2 linked regions of the Saccharopolyspora erythraea NRRL 2338 genome follow. The protein of the gene in region 1 interacts with the protein of each later gene in a pairwise test. Links are inferred from orthologs where the notes say so. Each region holds a gene or a part of one and is shown on either strand. Other genes may lie near its edges.

What was found.
Region 2: the proteins of SACE_RS29390 (region 1) and ndk interact in binary tests that used the Escherichia coli proteins (3 or more experiments, as listed by UniProt). The link is inferred for Saccharopolyspora erythraea NRRL 2338 from one-to-one orthologs.

What each region holds. Positions count from the first base shown.
Region 1 is NC_009142.1:6,862,392-6,873,028, reverse strand. Bases 359-3,136 are described here. They hold SACE_RS29390 (uracil-DNA glycosylase), read left to right. Parts: upstream 359-1,299; coding sequence 1,300-1,974; downstream 1,975-3,136. Other genes in these bases: rpmB (50S ribosomal protein L28), read right to left, coding at 2,919-3,110; SACE_RS29385 (Rv1733c family protein), read left to right, coding at 2,243-2,824; SACE_RS29395 (MFS transporter), read right to left, coding at 359-923. Also shown: more of SACE_RS29395, read right to left, coding at 1-358; SACE_RS29375 (DAK2 domain-containing protein), read left to right, coding at 3,491-5,071; SACE_RS29370 (GntR family transcriptional regulator), read left to right, coding at 5,194-5,529; SACE_RS29365 (DUF1648 domain-containing protein), read left to right, coding at 5,567-6,550; ATP-dependent DNA helicase RecG, read left to right, coding at 6,768-9,020; SACE_RS29355 (pyruvate carboxylase), read left to right, coding at 9,527-10,637. UniProt on the Escherichia coli protein: Excises uracil residues from the DNA which can arise as a result of misincorporation of dUMP residues by DNA polymerase or due to deamination of cytosine.
Region 2 is NC_009142.1:1,543,956-1,554,759, forward strand. What follows is about bases 2,582-5,526. They hold ndk (nucleoside-diphosphate kinase), read left to right. Parts: upstream 2,582-3,821; coding sequence 3,822-4,232; downstream 4,233-5,526. Other genes in these bases: SACE_RS06850 (alkaline phosphatase D family protein), read left to right, coding at 2,582-3,606; SACE_RS06860 (GNAT family N-acetyltransferase), read left to right, coding at 4,238-4,768; SACE_RS06865 (TIGR03960 family B12-binding radical SAM protein), read left to right, coding at 4,920-5,526. Outside these bases: SACE_RS06840 (SSI family serine proteinase inhibitor), read right to left, coding at 279-785; SACE_RS06845 (hypothetical protein), read left to right, coding at 1,428-1,742; more of SACE_RS06850, read left to right, coding at 2,047-2,581; more of SACE_RS06865, read left to right, coding at 5,527-6,884; SACE_RS06870 (S8 family peptidase), read right to left, coding at 6,907-8,412; SACE_RS06875 (TIGR03936 family radical SAM-associated protein), read left to right, coding at 8,657-9,451; SACE_RS06880 (translation initiation factor IF-2 N-terminal domain-containing protein), read left to right, coding at 9,620-10,804. UniProt on the Escherichia coli protein: Major role in the synthesis of nucleoside triphosphates other than ATP. The ATP gamma phosphate is transferred to the NDP beta phosphate via a ping-pong mechanism, using a phosphorylated active-site intermediate.

The sequences.
Region 1 (10,637 bases):
ACCTTGTCCGACAGCGCACCGACCGGCGTGATGAACACCAGCATCACCCCGACCGTGATCAGCAGCGGGATGAGCACCTGGTACTCCTGACCCGGCGCGTCGAGGTGGAGCGTCTGCTTGAGGTAGGTCTCCATGTAGGTGAGCAACGTGTAGTTGGCCACGTTGATCAGCACCACGATGCCCATCAGGATCAGCAGCCTGCGCCAGTGCTCGGCGATCAGCGCCTTCAGCGGCGAGTTGGCGACCTGGTGGGTCTCCTGGAGGTTCTTGAACGCGGGCGTGTCCTCCAGCTTGCTCCGCAGGTAGAGACCCACCGCGCCGAGCGGACCCGCGATCAGGAACGGGACGCGCCAGCCCCACGACTCCATCGAGGCCTGGTCGAGGTTGAGGATCAGGATGGTCGGCACCAGCGCGCCGAGGCCGAAGCCGACCAGGGTTCCGAACTCCAGCCAGCTGCCGTAGAAACCGCGCCGCCTGTCCGGTGCGAACTCGGCGATGTAGGTCGCCGCGCCGCCGTACTCACCACCGGTCGAGAAGCCCTGCAGCATCCGGCACAGCAGCAGCAGGACGGGGGCGAGCACGCCGATCGCGCTGTAGGTCGGCAGCAGGCCGATCAGCAGCGTCGAACCGGACATCAGCAGGATCGTCAGGGCCAGGACCTTCTGCCGTCCGATGCGGTCCCCGAGAGGTCCGAAGAACAGGCTGCCGAACGGCCGGATCAGGAAGGAGATTGCGAAGACCCCGAAAGCCGAGACCGTCTCCCACGGCCCGGGGAAGAACTGGTGGCCGACATAGCTGGCCACATAGGCGTAGACACCGAAGTCGTACCACTCCGTGGTGTTCCCGATCGCCGCCGCTCCGACCGCACGCCGCAGCAGTGACCGCTGTTCTGGGGTTGTCCCGTCTTTCTCCTGTGAAGTCATGGGGCTTAGCGCCACCTCCGGGGTTGAGCCTCCACGGCGTGTGCGTTTAGGTGGTCTAGGAACCTAGCTCAGGGTGCAGGGCATAGCCACCAATACGCCGGAATGTGTCCATTTCGATGATTACCCGCTTATGCGAATCGTCACGGCGAACTCGGCGCAGCAGTTGGCGCTCCGATCGCCGAATGGGGTCGCCAATTGCGGTCGTGACAGGCGGAAATGGCGAATCCGGGTGTGCTCCGGGGCGCATTGCGTACCCGCCTGATGTCACAGGCATCCAAATGGGTGTGACGACTGTCACTTTTCCGTGTTCGTGACCCAGAGTCACCGGCTGGGGCGGCGCCCTGTGGATCTCGCCGCCTCGCTAGGCTGTTCTGCCATGGCGCGTCCCCTCTCAGACGTGGTCGAGGCCGGGTGGGCCGAGGCCCTGGAACCGGTGGCCGACCGCATCAGCGCGATGGGCGGCTTCCTGCGCGACGAGGTCGCCGCGGGTCGCCAGTACCTGCCGGCCCCGGAGAACGTCCTGCGCGCGTTCAAGCAGCCCTTCCGCGAGGTGCGGGTGCTGATCGTCGGCCAGGACCCGTACCCGACGCCGGGGCACGCCGTGGGTCTCAGCTTCTCGGTCGCACCCGACGTGCGGCCGCTGCCGAAGAGCCTGGTCAACATCTTCCGCGAGTACACCGAGGACCTCGGCTACCCGATGCCCTCCACCGGCGACCTGACGCCGTGGACCGAGCGCGGGGTGCTGCTGCTCAACAGGGCGCTCACGGTCGAGCCCCGCAAGCCCGCCGCGCACCGTGGCAAGGGCTGGGAGGAGGTCACCGCGCAGGCGATCCGCGCGCTGGCCGCCCGGGAGGAGCCGCTGGTGGCGATCCTGTGGGGCCGCGACGCCCGCGACCTGCGGCCGCTGATGCCCGGCGTCGAGTGCGTCGAGTCGCCGCACCCGAGCCCGATGTCGGCCGACCGCGGCTTCTTCGGCTCGCGGCCGTTCAGCCGGGTCAACCAGATCCTGGAGAGCCGCGGCGAGGATCCGATCGACTGGAAGCTGCCGTAGCGCGGCTCACCCTCCGCAGAGCCGTCTTCGGCTCTGCTTGCGCCGGGCCGTCGCCGTTCGGCCGTGACATCGCGTTCCGGAGCCTGTCGGGCCGACGCCGCTCCGCCGCTTCCGCGAGTCGTCGGCTCCGCTTCCGCGCGGCCGTCACAGCACCGCTGTGTGTCGCCTACTCGCAGGTCAGCGCGCGTGCGCGGGTGGCTGTCGCTTCCGGCCGGTCGTACATTCGAGGGTGCCGGATACCAGCGTTCGTGTCGGAAGAAGGCTCGTCATGGGGGCCGGCCGGAACAGCAGCCTGCAGCGCCTCGCCCGGCGGGTGTGGCCAGGCGCCAATCCGCTGCGCCGGCGCACCGACTGGTTCGAGCCGGTCGCGTTGTTCGTGCTGTTCCTCGCGGCGATCGTGGTCGTGGCGCTGGCGTTGCTGACCTCCCAGTCCGTGCTGCGGGACCGCTTGGCGGCGGTGCACGAGGAGGAGACGTCGCGGCACCCGGTCGTCGCGACGGTGGTGGCCGACCTCCGGGACCAGGGCTCGGCGAACCGCTCGCTGGCCGTGCGCTGGGGGCAACCGCCCGACGAGCGCTTCGCCGTCATCCACGTCCCCGCGCACGTCCGCGCCGAGAAGACCGTTCCGGTCTGGCTCGACCGCGACGGGCAGATCACCTCCGCGCCGTCGACGCGCGCCGAAGCCACCCAGGCCGCCGGGACCATCGGCGCGGCGGTGCTGCTCGGAGGCCTGATGGCGCTCTCGATCGGCTACGGCCTCGCCCGCTGGCTCGTGGTCCGGGGCCGGTTGTCCGCCTGGGGCGCGGAGTGGGAATGGGTCGAGCCGCGCTGGCGCAACCACATGACCTGACCGCCCGGCCGCGAGCCGGGTGAGGCGCCGCCGATGGCACGAAAAACCCCGGGACGGCGGGACCGTCCCGGGGTTCGGCGAAGCCGGAGTGCGGTCAGCCCCGCACGACCTTGCCCGCCTTGAGGCACGAGGTGCACACGTTCATGCGCTTGCGCTGCGAAAGACCGATCTTCGCGTGCACGGTCTGGATGTTCGGGTTCCACCGGCGCCTGGTCTTCCGGTGGGAGTGCGAGACCGAGTTGCCGAAGCCTGGTCCCTTACTGCAGACGTCGCAGACGGCAGCCACGTCAGACACCCCTTACTTTGCGTTCACGGTTCCAGCGATGAGCGTCACGCAAGCGACTCCCACTTGCGTGAGGTCTCGCCACCCGCAGGTGACTGCGCTTGCCTGCACCGCCGACCGGCGGTGTGGTCCGGGCAGGCCGGGCCCGGCTGGGCCGCAACCGCCGGAATGGATCCCGGTGTGGGAACGTCCAGGGTCATCGCAACCCTGGACCGGATCAGTGTAGCTCACCGCGGCCGACCTCCTCGCGAGGGTCGCCTCGCCGCCCCGGACGCGATGAGCTGGGCGGAACCGGCCGGCGAACCGCCGGCCGAGCGGCTACGCAGAGCGAAACCGGGAACACTCCCTCTAGGCTCTGCGGAGCCGTTCGTAGGCTACCTGCCGTGGAGGTCGCGAAAGTGCTGGACGCGGTGACCGTCCGCCGCTGGGCGGACCTGGCGGTGGCGGCGCTGGCCGAGGACCGGGCGGCCATCGACCGGATCAACGTCTACCCGGTCGCCGACGCCGACACCGGGACGAACCTGCTGCTCACCATGCGCTCGGCGGTCGCCGGGCTGTCCGCGTGCACCGCCGGCGGGCTCGGCGAGGTGCTCGCCGCGCTGGCGAAGGGCGCGCTGGGCGGGGCGCGGGGCAACTCCGGGGTGCTGCTCTCGCAGGTGCTGCGCGGCCTGGCCGACGAGCTGCGGGACGCCGAGGCCGCCGACGGCGCCGCGCTGACTCGCGCGCTGCTGCGGGCCGACGAGATGGCCCGCGACGCGGTCGCCGAGCCGGTGGACGGCACGCTGCTGTCGGTGCTGCACGCCGCCGCGCAGGCCGCCGACAGCGGTTCCCGCGACCTGCACGTCGTGCTGCGCGCGGCGACGCGGGCCGCGGTCAGCGCGCTCGACGAGACGCCCTCGCAGCTTCCCGCGTTGGCAGAGGCGGGCGTGGTCGACGCCGGCGGGCGCGGCCTGGTGATCCTGCTCGACACCCTGCACGCCGTGGTCCACGACGGCGTGCGCCTGGCGCCCGAACCGCCCGCGGGCCGCATCCCGCAGAAGTCGCCGCACCACGAGTCCGGTTACGCCTACGAGGTCATGTACCTGCTGGGCGGGGCCACCGACGAGGCGACGACGTGGTTGCGCGACACCCTGTGCGGCATCGGCGACTGCGTGTCGGTGGTCGGCGACGGCGCGGACGCGTGGGCGGTGCACGTGCACTGCGACGACATCGGCGCGGCGATCGAGTCGGGCATCGAGGCCGGTCGCGTGCACCGGATCCAGGTCACCCGCTTCGCCGACCAGCACCGCGGCTACGAGCGGGACGCCGCCGTGCTGGCCTGCGTGCGGGGCGGAGCGCTGGCCGAGCTGTTCGAGGCCGAAGGCGCCGACGTGCTGCGACTGGCGGACCTGCCGGAGTCGGCGGGTGCCGACGAGCTCTCCGCGGCCCTCGCGCGCACCGGCGCCGCGCACGTCGTCCTGCTGCCCAACGACGAGGCCGCGACCGCCATCGCCGAGGAGGCCGCCGGGCGTGCGGTCGAGGCGGGTCAGGACGTCGTCGTCGTGCCGACGGTGTCGCCGGTGCAGGGGCTGGCCGCGCTGGCGGTGCACGACCCGTCCCGGCGGCGCGCCGACGACGCGGTGGCGATGACCGAGGCCGCGGCCGCGACCCGCAGGGGCGAGCTGCGCATCGCCGACTCCGAGGCGCTGACCTGGGCGGGGCGTTGCCAGCCGGGTGACGTCCTGGGGCTGGTGGACGGCGAGGTCGTGCTGCTCGGCTCGGACGTGGACGAGGTCGCCCGCGCGCTGGCCGACCGGATTCTGACCGCGGGCGGCGAGCTGGTCACCGCGTTCGCCGATGCGGGAGCGCCGGAGTCGTTGCCGCGGGTGCTCGCCGAACACCTGCGGCGGACGCATCCGGAGGTCGAGCTCAACTGCTACCCGGGCGGCGAGCTCGGGGCGGTGCTCCTGCTCGGCGTCGAGTAGGAGCGGCGAAGCGCGGGCGTGGGCCAAGCGGGCTGCGTCGCTTCAATTGACCGAAGGCGGGGTCTCAGGGGATCACTTCGAACGTGAATGGTGCTAATGTCGATAGCACCATGTTGCTCGCTGTGGATCTGAACGACAAGCGGCCCCTGCACGAGCAGGCGGCCGACGCGATCCGGCGTGCCATCGCCGAGGGAGAGGTCGCCCCCGGCGACCGCCTCCCGCCCGCGCGCGACCTCGCCGCGGCGCTGCAGATCAACGCCAACACCGTGCTGCGGGCGCTGCGCCAGCTGCGCGACGAGGGACTGCTGGAGTTCCGCAGGGGCCGCGGCGTCTCGGTGCTGCGGCGGCCGGACCCCCGGGTCGCGCTGCGCGAGAAGTTGGACCGCCTGCTGGAGGAGGCCGAGCGCCACGGGTACGGACGGGACGCGGTCATCGCGTGGATCGAGGAGGGCACGTGAGGGAGCGGACGTGCCGACGAGGACTGGAGGGATTCCGATGACTTTCCGAGCGATGTTCGCCCTCGGGGGCGTGGTCTGGGCGGCGCTGGTGACGGGGGCGCTGCTCGCCGGGGTGCTGCTCCTCGGCGGCCGGTTACCCGACCCGATGGCCACGCACTGGGGTCCGTCGGGCGTGCCCGACGGATCGATGACGCGGACCGGCTTCCTGGCCTTCGTCGTCGGGCTGTGGGTGGTGATCGCGGTCGGGACGCTGGTGTTCGCCGTGCGCGGCGGACTCGGCCGCCGCGCGAGCCGGGTGCTCCTGTGCGGGACCCTCGCCGGTGGCGGGCTCTTCGTGCTCGGCCTGCTCGGCCTGACGGTGTGGGCCAACGAAGGAGCGGCGCACTGGCAGCAGGCGCGGAGCCTGAGCTGGCAGGCGTTCCTGGCGGTCGGCGGGGCGGTGCTGGTGGGTGCGCTGGCCGGCTGGCTCGCCAACCGCGGGCCGGACGACACCCCGCCGCCGGTGGCGGGCGAGTCGCGGATGCGCATCGAGGCCGGGCAGCGGGTGGTGTGGATGGCGACGATGTCCAGCAGTCTCCTGCGGGGACTCGGCCTGGCGATACTGGTGCCCGCCGTGGTGCTGACCGCGGTGCCGCTGTTCGCCGAGGCGCCCCCGCTGTGGCCGGTCGCGCTGGTCTTCGGGGTGTGCTCGCTGCTGGTGCTGGCCCTGTCTTCGATCCTGGTCCACGTCGGGGAGTCGGGCGTGCGGATCGCGTTCGGACCGCTGCGGTGGCCGGTGCGCAAGCTCCCGCTGGAGCGCATCACCGGAGCCGAGGCCGCCGACAAGCGGGCGGTGGAGGTCGGCGGCTGGGGCTACCGCGTCCTTCCCGGACAGACGGCGGTCATGATGCGCGGCGGGGAATGCCTGGTGCTGCACCTGGAGTCCGGCAGGCGGTTCGTCATCAGCGTCGACGGTGCCGAGCGCGGAGCGGAGCTGCTCAACGCGCTGGTCGCGGAGCGCTCCGCCGTCGACGGCCGCTGAGTCGTGAGGTGTGGTCGTTCCGCCGCGGCAACGGCCGGTGCGATCACGGTGGACGTTGCCGGGCCGGTGCGCGGGATGCCGCCGAACCCGGCTCCCGGCGGCATCATGGAGGGCTGGGCGGTGCCTTCGCCGGTTCGGCCGCTGCGGCCGTTGCCGCCGGTGTCGGCTCCGTCCGATAACTTGCTGGCGGAAGCGACCGATCGGAGCCGGTGGGGCGATGGCGACTGGAGACTCGACGAGGGCGGAGATGTCGCTGGAGCGCGTGCTCGGTGCCAAGACCGCCAAGGCGCTGGAGTCCGCCCTCGATCTGTCCACGGTGGGCGACCTGCTGCGCCACTACCCCCGCCGCTACGCCGAACGCGGCGAGCTGACCGCCATCGCCGGGCTGGAGATCGACGAGCACGCCACCGTGCTCGCCCAGGTCGAGCGGGTTTCCAAGCGCAGCATGAAGTCGCGGCGCGGCACCATCGTGGAGGCCCGCATCACCGACGGGCACCGGTCGCTGATCTGCACCTTCTTCAACCAGGCGTGGCGCGAGCGGGAGCTGCTGCCCGGCAGGCGCGGCATGTTCGCGGGCAAGGTGACCGCCTACCGCAACCAGCTCCAGCTCGCCCACCCCGAGTACCAGCTGTTCACCGGGGAGGACGAGGACGTCAGCGAGGCGGCCGAGGAGTTCGCGGGAGCGCTGATCCCCGTCTACCCCTCGGCGCAGGGACTGCCGTCGTGGTCGATCGCGCGCTGCGTGCGCCAGGTGCTCGACACCTGGGACGGCGAGGACGACCCGCTGCCCGGCGAACTGCGCACGCGGCTGGGACTCACCGGTCTGGAGGCCGCGCTGCGCAAGATCCACCGGCCGCGCGACTTCGGTGAGGTCACCGCCGCGCAGGAACGGCTGAAGTGGGACGAGGCGCTGGCGGTGCAGCTCGCGCTGGCCCGGCTGCGGGGCGAGGCGCACGCCCATCCGGCGCCGGCCTGCCCGCGGCGCGACGACGGCATCCTCGCCGCGTTCGACAAGCGGTTGCCGTTCGAGCTGACCGGCGGCCAGCGCGAGATCGGCGAGGACATCGCGGCCGACCTCGCCGTCGAGCACCCGATGAACCGGCTGGTGCAGGGCGAGGTCGGTTCGGGCAAGACCGTGGTCGCGCTGCGCGCGATGCTCCAGGTCGTCGACTCGGGCAGGCAGGCCGCGATGCTCGCTCCGACCGAGGTGCTGGCCGCCCAGCACGCCCGCTCGCTGGCCGAACTGCTCGGTGAGCTGGGCATGGCGGGCGAGCTCGGCGGGGCCGAGCAGGCCACCCGCGTCACGCTGCTGACCGGCACGATGCCCGCCGCCCAGCGCAGGAAGGCGCTGCTGGAGGCGGCGTCCGGCGAGGCCGGGATCGTCGTCGGAACGCACGCGATCATCCAGGACCGGGTGTCCTTCGCCGACCTCGGGCTGGTCGTGGTCGACGAGCAGCACCGCTTCGGCGTCGAGCAGCGCGACGCGCTGCGGGCGCGCGGCGGCGACGAGGTGTCGCCGCACGTGCTGGTCATGACGGCCACGCCGATCCCGCGCACGGTCGCGATGACCGTCTACGGCGACCTGGAGACCTCGGCGCTGCGCGAGCTGCCCATCGGGCGCTCGCCGATCAGCACGAACGTCGTGCCGGTGGCGGAGAAGCCGAGCTGGCTGGACCGGGTGTGGCAGCGCATCCACGAGGAGGTCGCCGCCGGGCACCAGGTCTACGTCGTCTGCCCGCGCATCGGCGACGACGAGGAGACCGAGGGCAAGAAGCGGAAGTCGTCGCGATCGTCCGCGGTGGACGACAGCGACGGTGCCGACGAGCCGCCGCCGGAGGACTCCGGCGGTCAGCGGCGGCCGCCGGTGGCGGTGCTCGACGTCGCCGAGCAGCTCGCCGCCGGCCCGCTGGCGAGCCTGCGGCTCGGAGTCCTGCACGGCAGGCTGCCCGCCGACGACAAGGACGCCGTGATGCGCGGCTTCGCCGCGGGCGACATCGACGTCCTGGTCGCCACGACGGTCGTCGAGGTCGGGGTGAACGTCCCCAACGCCACCGTCATGGTGATCATGGACGCCGACCGCTTCGGCGTCAGCCAGCTCCACCAGCTGCGCGGCCGGGTCGGCCGGGGCAGCGCGCCGGGACTGTGCCTGCTGGTCAGCGAGGCGATGGGGGGCACCACCACCCGCGAGCGGCTCGAAGCCGTCGCCTCGACCACCGACGGCTTCGAACTTGCGCGGCTGGACCTGGAGCTGCGCCGCGAGGGCGACATCCTCGGTGCGGCGCAGTCGGGCCGCAAGTCCGGGCTGAAGATGCTGTCGCTGCTGCGCGACGAGGACGTGATCGCCCAGGCGCGGCAGGAGGCCGAGTCCTTCGTCGCCGAGGACCCGGAGCTGCGCGCGCACCCGGGGCTGGCCCGGATGGTCGCCGAGGTCGTCGACGACGAACGCGCGGAGTACCTGGAGAAGAGCTGAGGCCCTGCCTCTGGGCGCGCGGCGTCGCCTCGGCCCGCCTTCCGGTGGTGCCTCGCCACAGCGAGCCGTCGTCAGGACGGGGCTCCCATGGCCACGGGTGGCCGTCGCTCCACGACCGCCGCTCAGCGATCGGTATCGGTCCCTGCGCGGCTGCCGAACCCCGGTGGCCCCCTCCGGACGAACTTCCGCCGTATCCGCTCCGCCGCCTCGGCCGCCGGCCCGCGTGCCGCAAGGGTCGCGCCGCCGCGCGGCGGGTGTTCCACTGGTCACCGAGTGTGGAACCTTGACGCCGGCGGTGTGACAAGATCACTGTCTTCCGTAAGACGAAATTCCTTGATCGAGAAATTCGACAGAATTTCTTCCCGTTCTACCCTTGTGTGGAGTAGCGATATAAGCAGGTCACGACGCTTTTGATGAGGTCCATCACTCGGGAGGTTCTCCCGGATGGGGGAAATTTCGCGGTAGTGTTCGTGCACCGACCGACGCCTGTACAGGAGGTAGCCGGCATGTTCCGCAAGGTCCTCGTCGCCAACCGGGGCGAGATCGCGATCCGCGCATTCCGCGCCGGGTATGAGCTCGGTGCGGGGACGGTCGCGGTGTTCCCGCACGAAGACCGCAACTCGCTGCACCGGTTGAAGGCCGACGAGTCCTACGAGATCGGCGAGCCAGGTCATCCCGTGCGCGCCTACCTCTCCGTCGAGGAGATCATCAAGGCCGCCAAGAAGGCCGGTGCGGACGCCGTTTACCCGGGCTACGGGTTCCTCTCCGAGAACCCCGAACTGGCCAAGGCGTGCCACGAAGCCGGCATCACCTTCGTCGGGCCGAGCCACGAGATCCTGCAGATGACCGGCAACAAGGCCACCGCGGTGGCCGCCGCCCGCGAGGCGGGCGTGCCGGTGCTGGACTCGTCGGCTCCCTCGAGCGACATCGACGCGCTGATGTCCGAAGCCGAGAACATGGAGTTCCCGGTGTTCGTCAAGGCCGTCGCCGGCGGCGGCGGCCGGGGCATGCGCCGGGTCAACGAGCTCGGCGCGCTGCGCGAGTCGCTGGAAGCCGCGATGCGCGAGGCCGAGTCCGCCTTCGGCGACCCGACGGTGTTCCTCGAGCAGGCCGTGGTCAACCCGCGCCACATCGAGGTGCAGATCCTCGCCGACGCCGCGGGCAACGTGATCCACCTCTACGAGCGCGACTGCTCGGTGCAGCGCCGCCACCAGAAGGTCATCGAGATCGCGCCCGCGCCCAACCTGGACCCGCAGCTTCGGGAGCGGATCTGCAACGACGCGGTCGCCTTCGCCCGCAAGATCGGCTACGTCAACGCCGGGACCGTGGAGTTCCTGGTCGACGAGCGGGGCAGGCACGTGTTCATCGAGATGAACCCGCGCATCCAGGTCGAGCACACCGTCACCGAGGAGGTGACCGACGCCGACCTGGTGCAGTCCCAGATCCGCATCGCCGCCGGGGAGACGCTGGAAGACCTCGGCATGACCCAGGACTCGGTGCGGCTGCGCGGCGCGGCGCTGCAGTGCCGGATCACCACCGAGGACCCGGCCAACGGTTTCCGCCCGGACACCGGCATGATCAGCGCCTACCGCTCGCCCGGCGGCGCGGGCATCCGGC
Region 2 (10,804 bases), 5.3 Mb from region 1 along the record:
CCGGTCAACTGATCAGATGGCCGTCGGTGAAGTCCGGAAAACGATTGATCACGGTTTGTGGGACCTGTGCCGTGAGGCAACTGGGGTAAAGATCAAGAAAATGCTTGCGGTCGTTCAACGATTTGGGCTCATTGGTGTCATAAAGGTGCACTTGTCTCCGGGGTCCGCGAATTTGATCATGTGGTGGCAGCGGTATTGAAATAAGAAAAAGGGGCCCACCGAGAAGTTCGGTGGGCCCCTTCCGGTGGAAGTCGGGCGTTTGGAGAGCCGGGGTCCGCTCAGAAGTCGAATACGGCTCCCGTCTGCTGCTTCAGCACGCACCGGTTCGCGACGGACGTCTCGTGGGCGATCTGCGTACCGCGCCAGGTTCCCTTGGCGGACGCGCGGATGTTCCGGTTGTCCTTGGTGCAACCGGACCGTTCGCGCTCGGGGCGGACCGCGTGGAGGTCCTCGAAGTTCCCGTCGACCGCCAGCAGGTCGGCGCAGGCCGCGGCGGCCTTCGGGTGGTCGCCCCCGGCCGGCTCGCAGTCGAGGGTCACGCTGCGCGGCTTCTGGTGTTCGGTCACGGTCAGCGTGATGGTGCTCCGCGCGTCGCTGGCGTCGGCTGCTGCCGATGCGATCCCGGGGGCCAGTGCCGCTGCCGCGAGCGCGATGCACGCGACTGCGCGGCTGAGGGGCCTTTGAGCGGTCATTGCCTGTCTTCCTTCCGTCCCACGCGGAAATAGATCCTCTGCTACCAGTACCGCAGTCGGATCGATCTCTCCGGGTGAGCGGAAAACGATCACCTGCCGGGGTACCTCGGAACGGTAGTAACTACTGTCCGCTACGCGACGGTCTGGAATTGTCCGAATCCGTGTGGGGGGTGCACTCGGAAGCGATCAACCCGGTCAGGGGCTTTGTCGGGGGTTTTAGCGACGCTCCGTCGACATGAGTCGCCCGGTAGGCGGATGATCTCCGGGAGTCACCGGGTCCAATCCGGGAATTGTTGATCTCTCCAGGCGGGGATCCGGCGGGATTCCTTGATCGCGGGGTTCGCAACCCGGCCTCGATTCGCGAACTTCGGCACGGACCGTGATCGCATCTCCTCCCGAGGGGATTTCGGCTTGCTCGTTCGTGCGACCGAAGAGCAGTTGGAGGCGCCCGGTTCGCTGCGCTCCGCGATGTCGTGACTCGTCCGATGGTCATCAGGATCGGAGAAATTATGTGATCCACTGGATTTTCATCATCACATGAGGTGATCGACAATGGTTCGGGTTGCGGGGCGCCAGGCCTGCGGCGATATCTTCTAGTTGATCCGCAAATCGCGGGTCTTTAAATGGAATCCCGAAGGGAAAACCGAGGTGTTGGCCCGCCGTGGGCAGCCTTCGCCACGGGATTCCTTGCGGGCGTCCTCTGCAATATTCAGAGATGTGAAGGGGATACTAGTTATGCGGACTGCCACGCGCCTCGTCGCTGCCACTGCTCTGGCACTGCCGGTGCTGTTCGGAGCTTCCGGCATGGCGCTCGCCGACGGCGACCACGGTCACAAGCACGGCAAGAAGGGCGACGACACGGTCCAGGTGCAGGACCAGGACCAGGACAACAAGACCGACCAGAAGAACGAGACCGGCCAGGACATCAACCAGGCCCAGTGGGTCGTGGGTGGCAAGGGTGGCGACCAGAACGCCCAGAACTGGTCCGCGTCGGAGAACAAGAACGGCACCGAGCAGGACCAGGACGCGTCGCAGGAAGACGAGGACTGATCCGGTAGTTCCGCACCTCCGGCACTCGCAGTGGAGCCATGACGCCCGGCCCGGCGCGACGACGCGCCGGGCCGGCGTTGTGCCGTGCGCGGGAAATGGACGCGAAGCCTCCATCCGTCTGCGCCGGGGAATGGTGGATTCGTTGGAGCGGAGCGCTCGAAGTGGACGTACGCCGCCCGCGAGCGCACGCCCGCTCCCGAACGGGAGGCCCCCGCAGACCTGCGCGGCACATCCGCCCCGGGAATTCAGCTGTTCGTCAACTTCCGGTGGCGGACCGGCCGCCGCACCCGATTAGAACGACCGCATGCACCCCGAATACGCCTCCCGCCACCTCAACCGGCGCGCGCTGCTGCGCGCCTCCGCGACGGGCGCCGGAGCCCTCGCCGCCGGCCTGCTCCTGCCGGGCGCGGCGGGTGCCGCGCCCGCTTTCGTCCGCCCCGACCGGCCGCTGCTGACCCACGGCGTGCAGCTCGGCGACCCGCGCCCGGACGGCGCCGTGGTCTGGACCCGCGCCGACCGCCCGTCGCGGATGTTCGTCGAGATCAGCCAGGACCCCGGGTTCGCCGACGCGCGGCGCGTCCCGGGCCCGCTGCTCACCCCGGAGACCGACGGCACCGGCGAGGTCCTGCTGCGGGGCCTCCCGTCCGGCCGGGAGTTCCACTACCGCGTCATCGCCGAGGACCTCGACGGGCGGATGGGCAGCGAGCCGCTGACCGGCAGCTTCCGCACCGCGTCCCGGCAGCCGCGCGACGTGCGGTTCCTGTGGTCCGGTGACGTGGTCGGCCAGGGCTGGGGCATCAACCCCGACATCGGCGGCATGACGATCTACTCCGCGATGGCCGCCCGCGACCCCGACTTCTTCCTGCACAGCGGCGACACCGTCTACGCCGACGGGCCTCTCAGGGAGTCGGTGACGCTGCCCGACGGCCGGGTGTGGCGCAACATCGTGACACCGGAGAAGTCGAAGGTCGCCGAGACGCTGGCCGAGTACCGCGGGCAGTTCGCCTACAACCTGCTGGACGAGAACGTGCGGCGCTTCGCCGCCCGCGTCCCGCAACTGGTGCAGTGGGACGACCACGAGGTCACCAACAACTGGTACCCCGGCGAGATCCTCGACAAGCCCGAGTACACCGAGAAGCGGGTCGACGTGCTCGCCCAGCGCGCGTTCCAGGCCTTCCACGAGTGGCAGCCGGTGCGGCGGCAGGACGCCGTCGACGGCCGCGTCTACCGCAAGGTCGGGCACGGGCCGCTGCTCGACGTCTTCGTGCTGGACATGCGCAGCTACCGCGACCCCAACTCGGCGGGCACGCGGGCGGAGCGGATCCTCGGCGAGCAGCAGGCCAGGTGGCTGGTCGACGAGCTGTCCCGCTCGCGGGCGACCTGGAAGGTCATCGCCTCGGACATGCCGATCGGAATCATCGTGCCCGACGGCGACAAGATCGAGGCCGTGGCCAACGGCCTGCCGGGGGCGCCCAACGGCCGGGAGGCCGAGCTGGCCTGGGTGCTCGCCGAGACCGCCCGCCGCCAGGTGCGCAACGTCGTCTGGCTGACCGCCGACGTGCACTACTCGGCGGCCATCCGCTACTCGCCGGAGCGCGCGGCCTTCGACGGCTTCGACCCGTTCTGGGAGTTCGTCTCCGGACCGCTGCACGCCGGTGCCTTCGGGCCGAGCGAGCTGGACCCCACATTCGGTCCCGAGCAGGTCTTCGTCAGCGCGCCGACCCGCCAGGGCGCGTCGCCGCTGGAGGGCTTCCAGCACTTCGGCGAGGTCAACATCGACTCCCGGTCCCGGCGGCTGACCGTCGATCTGCGCGACACCGCGGGCAAGTCCCTGTGGTCGACCACCCTCGACCCGCGGCGCTGACCGCGGGAGCTTGGGAAGGCCGCTCGCGGTCCGGCACCGGTGGCCGGGCCGCGAGCGGGCGCCGGGTGCCTGACCTCGGACGCACCGGTGGACCACCGCAGTCACCCCGGTCTCCCCGGGCACGGCCGGGGGCGCCGGAATCGATACCCTGGCGGCGAATCGGGCAGAGGTGGCCGAACGCACACCGCCGCCCCGGCACAGAAGGAGAAACACTCGTGAGCGAGCGCACCCTGGTCCTGGTGAAGCCCGACGGGGTCGAGCGGGGACTGGTCGGCGAGGTCATCGGCCGCATCGAGCGCAAGGGCCTGAAGCTGGTCGCGCTGGAGCTGCGCCAGGTCGAGCAGCAGCTCGCCGAGCAGCACTACGCCGAGCACGACGGCAAGCCGTTCTTCGGCAGCCTGCTCGAGTTCATCACCTCCGGCCCGGTCGTGGCCGCCGTGGTGGAGGGCCCGCGGGCGATCTCGGCGTTCCGCCAGCTCGCCGGCGGCACCGACCCGGTCGACAAGGCCGCCCCGGGCAGCATCCGCGGCGACTACGGCCTGGAGGTCCAGTACAACCTGGTGCACGGCTCGGACTCCGCCGAGTCCGCCGAGCGCGAGATCAAGCTCTGGTTCCCGGAGCTCTGAGCCGCGTGGGCGAGGACGTGTTCGTCACCGGTCCGCACCGGGTGGACACGCCGCACCCCGACCTCGTCGACGGCCTGGCCGACCTCTGGGGCCGGGTCACCGTGGCGGGCGGCGGCGTCGGCTTCACCCCGGCCGACCCGGTGGAGGAGGTGCGCGAGGCGGCCGCGTCGGTCGTCGACGACGTCGCGGGCAGGCGCGCGCACCTGCTGACCATCGGACGTGAGCACGTGCTCGTCGGCGTCGCGGTTCTGGTGCCGGGGCGCTATCCGGTGCGGCGGCACACCGGCGAGCTGTCGGTGCTCATGGTCGACCCCGACCTGCAGGGTCAGGGCTGGGGCCGCAAGCTGCACGACGCCGCCGTCGCGCACGCGCAGGCGCTGGGGCTGGAGAAGCTCGAGCTCGTGGTCCGCGGCGGCCACGACCTGGAGCGCTTCTACACCGGCCTGGGCTGGACGGAGTCGGGCCGCTGGGAGCGGTCGGTCCGCGTCGCCGACGGCGACGACCGCGACCGGATCTGGTTCACCCGGGACGTCTGACCAGCGTGTCCGGTGCGAGCCGCGGCCACGCCTGACGGCTCGGCGGCACGGCGCGGCGCGGGGCGCACGCGGGGTTCGGTGCGGGCTCCGGTACCGCACTGAACCCGTACGCCTTCGTCGGGCGCGCGAGCGCGGCACGTACGCTGAACCGGTGAGCGTGGAGTCCGTATTCGACCGCTTGGAGCCGCTGCTGCCGCGCGTCTCCAAGCCCGTGCAGTACGTGGGCGGCGAGCTGAACTCGACCGCCAAGGACTGGGACGACACCTCCGTGCGGTGGTGTCTGATGTACCCGGACGCGTACGAGGTCGGGCTGCCCAACCAGGGCGTCATGATCCTCTACGAGATCCTCAACGAGCAGCCCGACGTGCTCGCCGAGCGCACCTACTCGGTGTGGCCGGACCTCGAGGCCCTCATGCGCGAGCACGGCATCCCGCAGTTCACCGTCGACAACCACCGGCCCGTCGGCGCCTTCGACGTGCTCGGCGTCAGCTTCGCCACCGAGCTCGGCTACACCAACCTGCTCAGCGCGCTCGACCTCGCGGGCATCCCGCTGCACGCCGCCGACCGCACCGACGAGCACCCGGTCGTCCTGGCCGGCGGCCACGCGGCGTTCAACCCCGAGCCGATCGCCGACTTCCTGGACGCCGCCGTGCTCGGCGACGGCGAGGAGGCGGTCCTGGAGGTCACCGAGGCCATCCGGAAGTGGAAGGCCGAGGGCGAGCCGGGCGGCCGGGACGAGCTCCTGCTGCGGCTGGCCGAGAGCGGCGGCGTGTACGTGCCGAAGTTCTACGACGTCTCCTACGGCGCCGACGGCGCCATCGAGTCGGTCGTGCCCAACGACGAGCGCGTGCCCTACCGGGTGTTCAAGCGCACCACGATGGAGCTCGACGACTGGCCCTACCCGAAGAAGCCGCTGGTACCGCTGGCCGAGAGCGTGCACGAGCGGATGAGCGTGGAGATCTTCCGCGGCTGCACCCGCGGCTGCCGCTTCTGCCAGGCGGGCATGATCACCCGGCCGGTCCGCGAGCGCTCCATCGAGGGCATCGGCGAGATGGTCCAGCGGGGCCTGGAGGCGACCGGCTTCGAGGAGGTCGGCCTGCTGTCGCTCAGCTCCGCCGACCACTCCGAGATCGCCGACATCACCAAGGGCCTCGCCGACCGCTACGAGGGCACCGGCACCGGTCTCTCGCTGCCGTCGACGCGGGTGGACGCCTTCAACATCGACCTCGCCAACGAGCTGTCCCGCAACGGCCGCCGCTCCGGGCTGACCTTCGCCCCCGAGGGCGGCAGCGAGCGGATCCGGCGCGTGATCAACAAGATGGTCTCCGAGAAGGACCTGATCCGCACCGTCTCGGCGGCCTTCGCCAACGGCTGGCGGCAGGTCAAGCTGTACTTCATGTGCGGCCTGCCGACCGAGACCGACGAGGACGTGCTGCAGATCGCCGAGATGGCCAAGGAGGTCATCCGCGCCGGGCGCGCGGCGTCCGGGCGCAAGGACATCCGCTGCACGATCTCCATCGGCGGGTTCGTGCCCAAGCCGCACACCCCGTTCCAGTGGGCGTCCCAGTGCGACCCGGACACCGTCGACGAGCGGCTGCGCAAGCTGCGCCAGGCCGTCAACTCCGACCGCGGTCTGGGCCGCAACATCGGCATGCGCTACCACGACGGCAAGCCGTCGCTGGTGGAAGGCCTGCTCTCGCGCGGTGACCGCAGGCTCGGCCGCGTGATCGAGCGGGTGTGGCGCGAGGGCGGCCGGTTCGACGGCTGGAACGAGCACTTCTCCTACCAGCGCTGGGTCGACTGCGCGCAGGCCGAGCTGGTGCCGCTGGGCGTGGACCTGGACTGGTTCACCACCCGCGAGCGCCACGAGGGCGAGGTGCTGCCGTGGGACCACCTCGACTCCGGTCTGGACAAGGAGTGGTTGTGGGCCGACTGGCAGGACGCGCTGGAGGCCCGCGAGCAGGACGACTGCCGCTGGACGCCGTGCTTCGACTGCGGTGTGTGCCCGACGATGGGCACCGACATCGAGGTCGGGCCCTCCGGCCGCAAGCTGCTGCCGATCTCGCCGGTCGGCCAGGGTTCGCCGGTGACCAACCAGGCCTTCTCGCAGGGCTGAGCGCCGCAACGCCGGGTGGAGTTCAGCGGGTGACGGCCCGGCGGGCGTCGACCATGCCGTGGCCGTAGAAGCCGTTGTAGGCGGCGTAGCCGCGGCACAGCGCGTCCTGGGCGCTGTCGGAGTTGAGGTCGTAGTCGCTCGGGCAGCTCATCGGGGACGTGCTCGCGAGGAGCATCCGGGTCAACTCGCGGGGCCCGGCGTCGGGGTGCCGCGACGCGAGCAGCGCGGCCACGCCGGAGACGTGCGGTGCGGCCATCGACGTGCCGCAGGCCCGGTCGTAGTCGGCGCCGGGCACGGTCGACAGCACGCAGCCCGCGTGGCCAGGGACGCGGCTCTCGCCGCCCGGCGCGGTGATGTCGACCGAGCCCAGGCCGTAGGAGCTGTAGCCGGCCTTGACCCCGTCGTGTCCCACGGCGGAGACGGCGACGACGTCGTCCAGGCCGACCGGCACCGCATCGCAGTCGGGGCGTCGGACAGCGGAGAGGTCGATGCGCTCGTTGCCGACCGCGGCGACGGTCAGCACACCGCGCGAGGTGGCGTGCTCGACGGCGCGGCGCACCGCCTCGCGCGGGACGGCGGAGCCCTCGCCGGTGCAACCCCGCGCCGCGGCGTCGACGAGGAAGCTGCTGTTGACGACGCGGATGCCGTGCTCGGCCGCCCACATGAAGCCGCAAACCGCGTACTCGGGGTTGACGTATCCCGCCTCGTCGACGACCCGCACCGACGCGACCCGCACGCCCGGGGCGACACCGGTGGTGCCCACCCCGTCGTCGGCCGCCGCGACGATGCCCGCGACGTGGGTGCCGTGCGGAGCGCTCCTGGCCTCGGGGGACCGGTCCGGCCGCGCGGGGGAGAGGCAGTCGGCGGAGCGGGAGCGGTCGAAGGCCGCGGCGAGCTCGGGGTGCGTGCCGTCCACGCCCGAGTCGAGCACCCCGACGACGACATCGGCGCTGCCCGTCGTGACCGCGTGCGCCTCGGGGGCGTGCACCGCCGCGGCGTTCCAGCCGCCGGCGGGAGCGGCGGCCGTTCCCGTGGCGGGTGCTGCGGTGGCCGGTGTTGCGTCGGCTGATCCTGCGGTGTCCGGCATTGCGTCGGCCGGTGTTGCGCCGGCCGAACCGGCGGTGCTCGGTGCCGCGACCGGGCCCTGCCAGGTCTCGACGTTCGCCCGACCCGGGACCAGGGCCGTGCTCTGCCCGTCGGCGGCGGCGCGCTCGCGCTGCTCGGCCTCCGCGCTGTAGGCGCGGTCAGTGCCGACGAGCCGCTCGAATCGGCGGTCGGCGGAGTCGACGACGCCCACGCCGATCGACGGGTAGTAGGCCGCCAGCGTCCCGCACCGGGCGCTCATCTCCCGTCCGGCGGAACCGACAGCGGTGCCGGGCTCGAACAGCACCACGTAGCGCAACGAGGGGCCCGGTCCGGCGCAGTCCGGTCCGGCTGCCGCCTGCGGAGCGCATAGCACGGCCAGCGCCGCGGCGACGAGGAGCAGGCACGAGCGCCGCGGCGCCCGCCCAGGCCTGCTGACCCCCATCGGTGCTCCCGGTCGTGGTCACCGCACTCCGACCAGGACGGGACGCTAGCCAGCCAGGGCACGACCCACAAGCCAACCCCTCCCGACCTGGGCGCTCGGCACCTTGCTGGCCCGATGTGGGGGCGGCTTGTCACACTTGCGGTTGTCAGGGCAACCACCGACCACGACCAACCAGGGCCGTAGGCGACACGCGCGGGAGGGCATTCTGAGTCGACGAGATCATCCCAACCCCTCTGCGCCGCCGGTGCAGAAGCTGCGGCTGCGCTACGCCAAGCGCGGCAGGCTGCGCTTCACCTCGCACCGCGACCTGGCCAGGGCCTTCGAGCGCGCGCTGCGGCGAGCGGGCGTGCCGATGGCCTACTCCCAGGGCTTCAGCCCGCACCCCAAGGTGTCGTGGGCCGGCGCGGTACCCACCGGCGTGTCGAGCGAGGCCGAGTACGTCGAGCTCCAGCTCGTCCGCCAGGTCGACCCCGAGCTGCTGTGCCGCGAGCTGGACGCGGCGCTGCCCGACGGCGTCGACCTGCTGGAGGCGGTCGAGGCGGCGCCCGGTCCGCTCGCGGAGCGGCTGGAGGCCAGCCGCTGGCTGATCGAGGTACCCGGGGTTGGCGATGACGAGCTGCGGGACGCGGTGTCCAAGCTGCTCGCGGCCGACAGCGTCGAGGTGGAGCGGATGACCAAGGACGGCCGCCGCAGCATCGACGCACGGGCCGCGTTGATCGACGCCGCGGTGCTGGACCGTTCCGATCCGACTGCGCTGAGTGACCGGATTCGTTCCGTCACCGCCCAGGTGGACGATTGGCCGAGCGAGCCCGGACCGTATGGGATACTTGTAACGGTCGTGCGGCAGACAACACCGGTCGTACGACCCGACGACGTACTGAGCGCCCTTCAGGTCGTCGCCGGTCTGACGCCGTCGGCCGCCGCGAGAGCGACCCGGCTGGCGCAAGGCAGGCTCGACGACTCCGGAGGGCTTGCCGACCCGTTGGCCAAGGACTCAGGCGGCGACCGGAGTCCAGCGGGGGAGCCCGCGGCGGGGTGACGGACGGCGCGGACGTCGTCGGACCCGCCGTGTGACTTCCCGGCTCACCGAGATCCGGGGCGGGGGGACCAACAGAATTGCCGTCGCCCGAGGGCGGCGGAAACGAAAAGAACGCACATGCCTCTGTGCGGCCGCGTCGCGGGACGCGCCCGGGGGCGGAGGAGCTGGATGTTGAACATGGACACGCCCGCTGGAAGCGCCAGCGGGCCATCGCCCACACCTACCCAGGAAGATCAGGGGACGTTCGAACTGCCCGCCAAGCTGCGGGTGCACGCGCTGGCCAAGCTGCTCGGAGCGAGCAGCCGCGAGATCATCACGACGCTGGAGTCGCTCGGCGAGTCGGTGCGCAGCGCGCAGTCGAACATCACCCGCGAGGTCGCGATGCAGGTCGTCCGGACCCTGCATCCCGAACAGATAGCCGAGCCGGAGCAGGGCGCCGAGGACACTTCCCGGCAGCAGGCCGCCGGCAAGCCGGAGGAGCCCGCCCAGCCGCAGGCGCAGCCGGGAGCCGAGTCCGCGCGGAAGCAGCAGGCCCAGCCCACGCGCGACGAGGAGTCCGCCGAGGGCAAGGCGGCTGAGAGCAAGCCCGCCGAGGGCAAGGCCACCGAGGGTGAGGCCGGGGACAAGTCCGCCGAGGTCGCGCCGGTCAAGGCACCGAACCCCGGCTTCCTCGCCGCCCAGGAGTCCGAGCCCACCCGCAGCGGCGCACCCGGCCTGACCCCGGTGTTCGCCGCGCCGCAGGCGATGTTCCTGGCCCCGGACCCGAAGACGGCGCCCGCCAAGCCCGAGCCCGAGCAGAAGCAGGCCCAGGCCGAGGAGGAGCAGCAGGAGACCGCGACCGAGGCGCCCCAGCAGTCCGAGTCCGCCGACACCGGTGAGGACGAGGGCGACCAGGGCGGCCGCCGCCGTCGCCGCCGCGGCCGCCGCGGCCGGGGCCGTGGCCGCGGGGCCGAGGGCGAGCAGGACGAGCAGCAGCGCGAGACGTCCGAGGCCGACACCACCGAGCAGGACGGCAAGGCCGAGCAGGCCGAACCGGCGACCGAGCAGCAGTCCGAGGAAGCCGCCGAGGCCGCGGAGACCGACGGCGACTCCGCGGAGGGCAACCGCCGTCGTCGCCGTCGCCGTCGCCGCAAGGGCTCCGGGGACGACGACAGCGGTACTCGCGACGACGACCCGCCGAACACCGTCGTGCACGTCCGCGAGTCCGCGCCGGAGGGACGCCACGACAGCAGCGACGACGAGGTGCGCGCGGTCAAGGGCTCGACGCGGCTGGAGGCCAAGCGCCAGCGCCGCCGGGACGGCCGGGAGGCCGGCCGCAGGCGCGCCCCGGTGCTGTCGGAGGCCGAGTTCCTG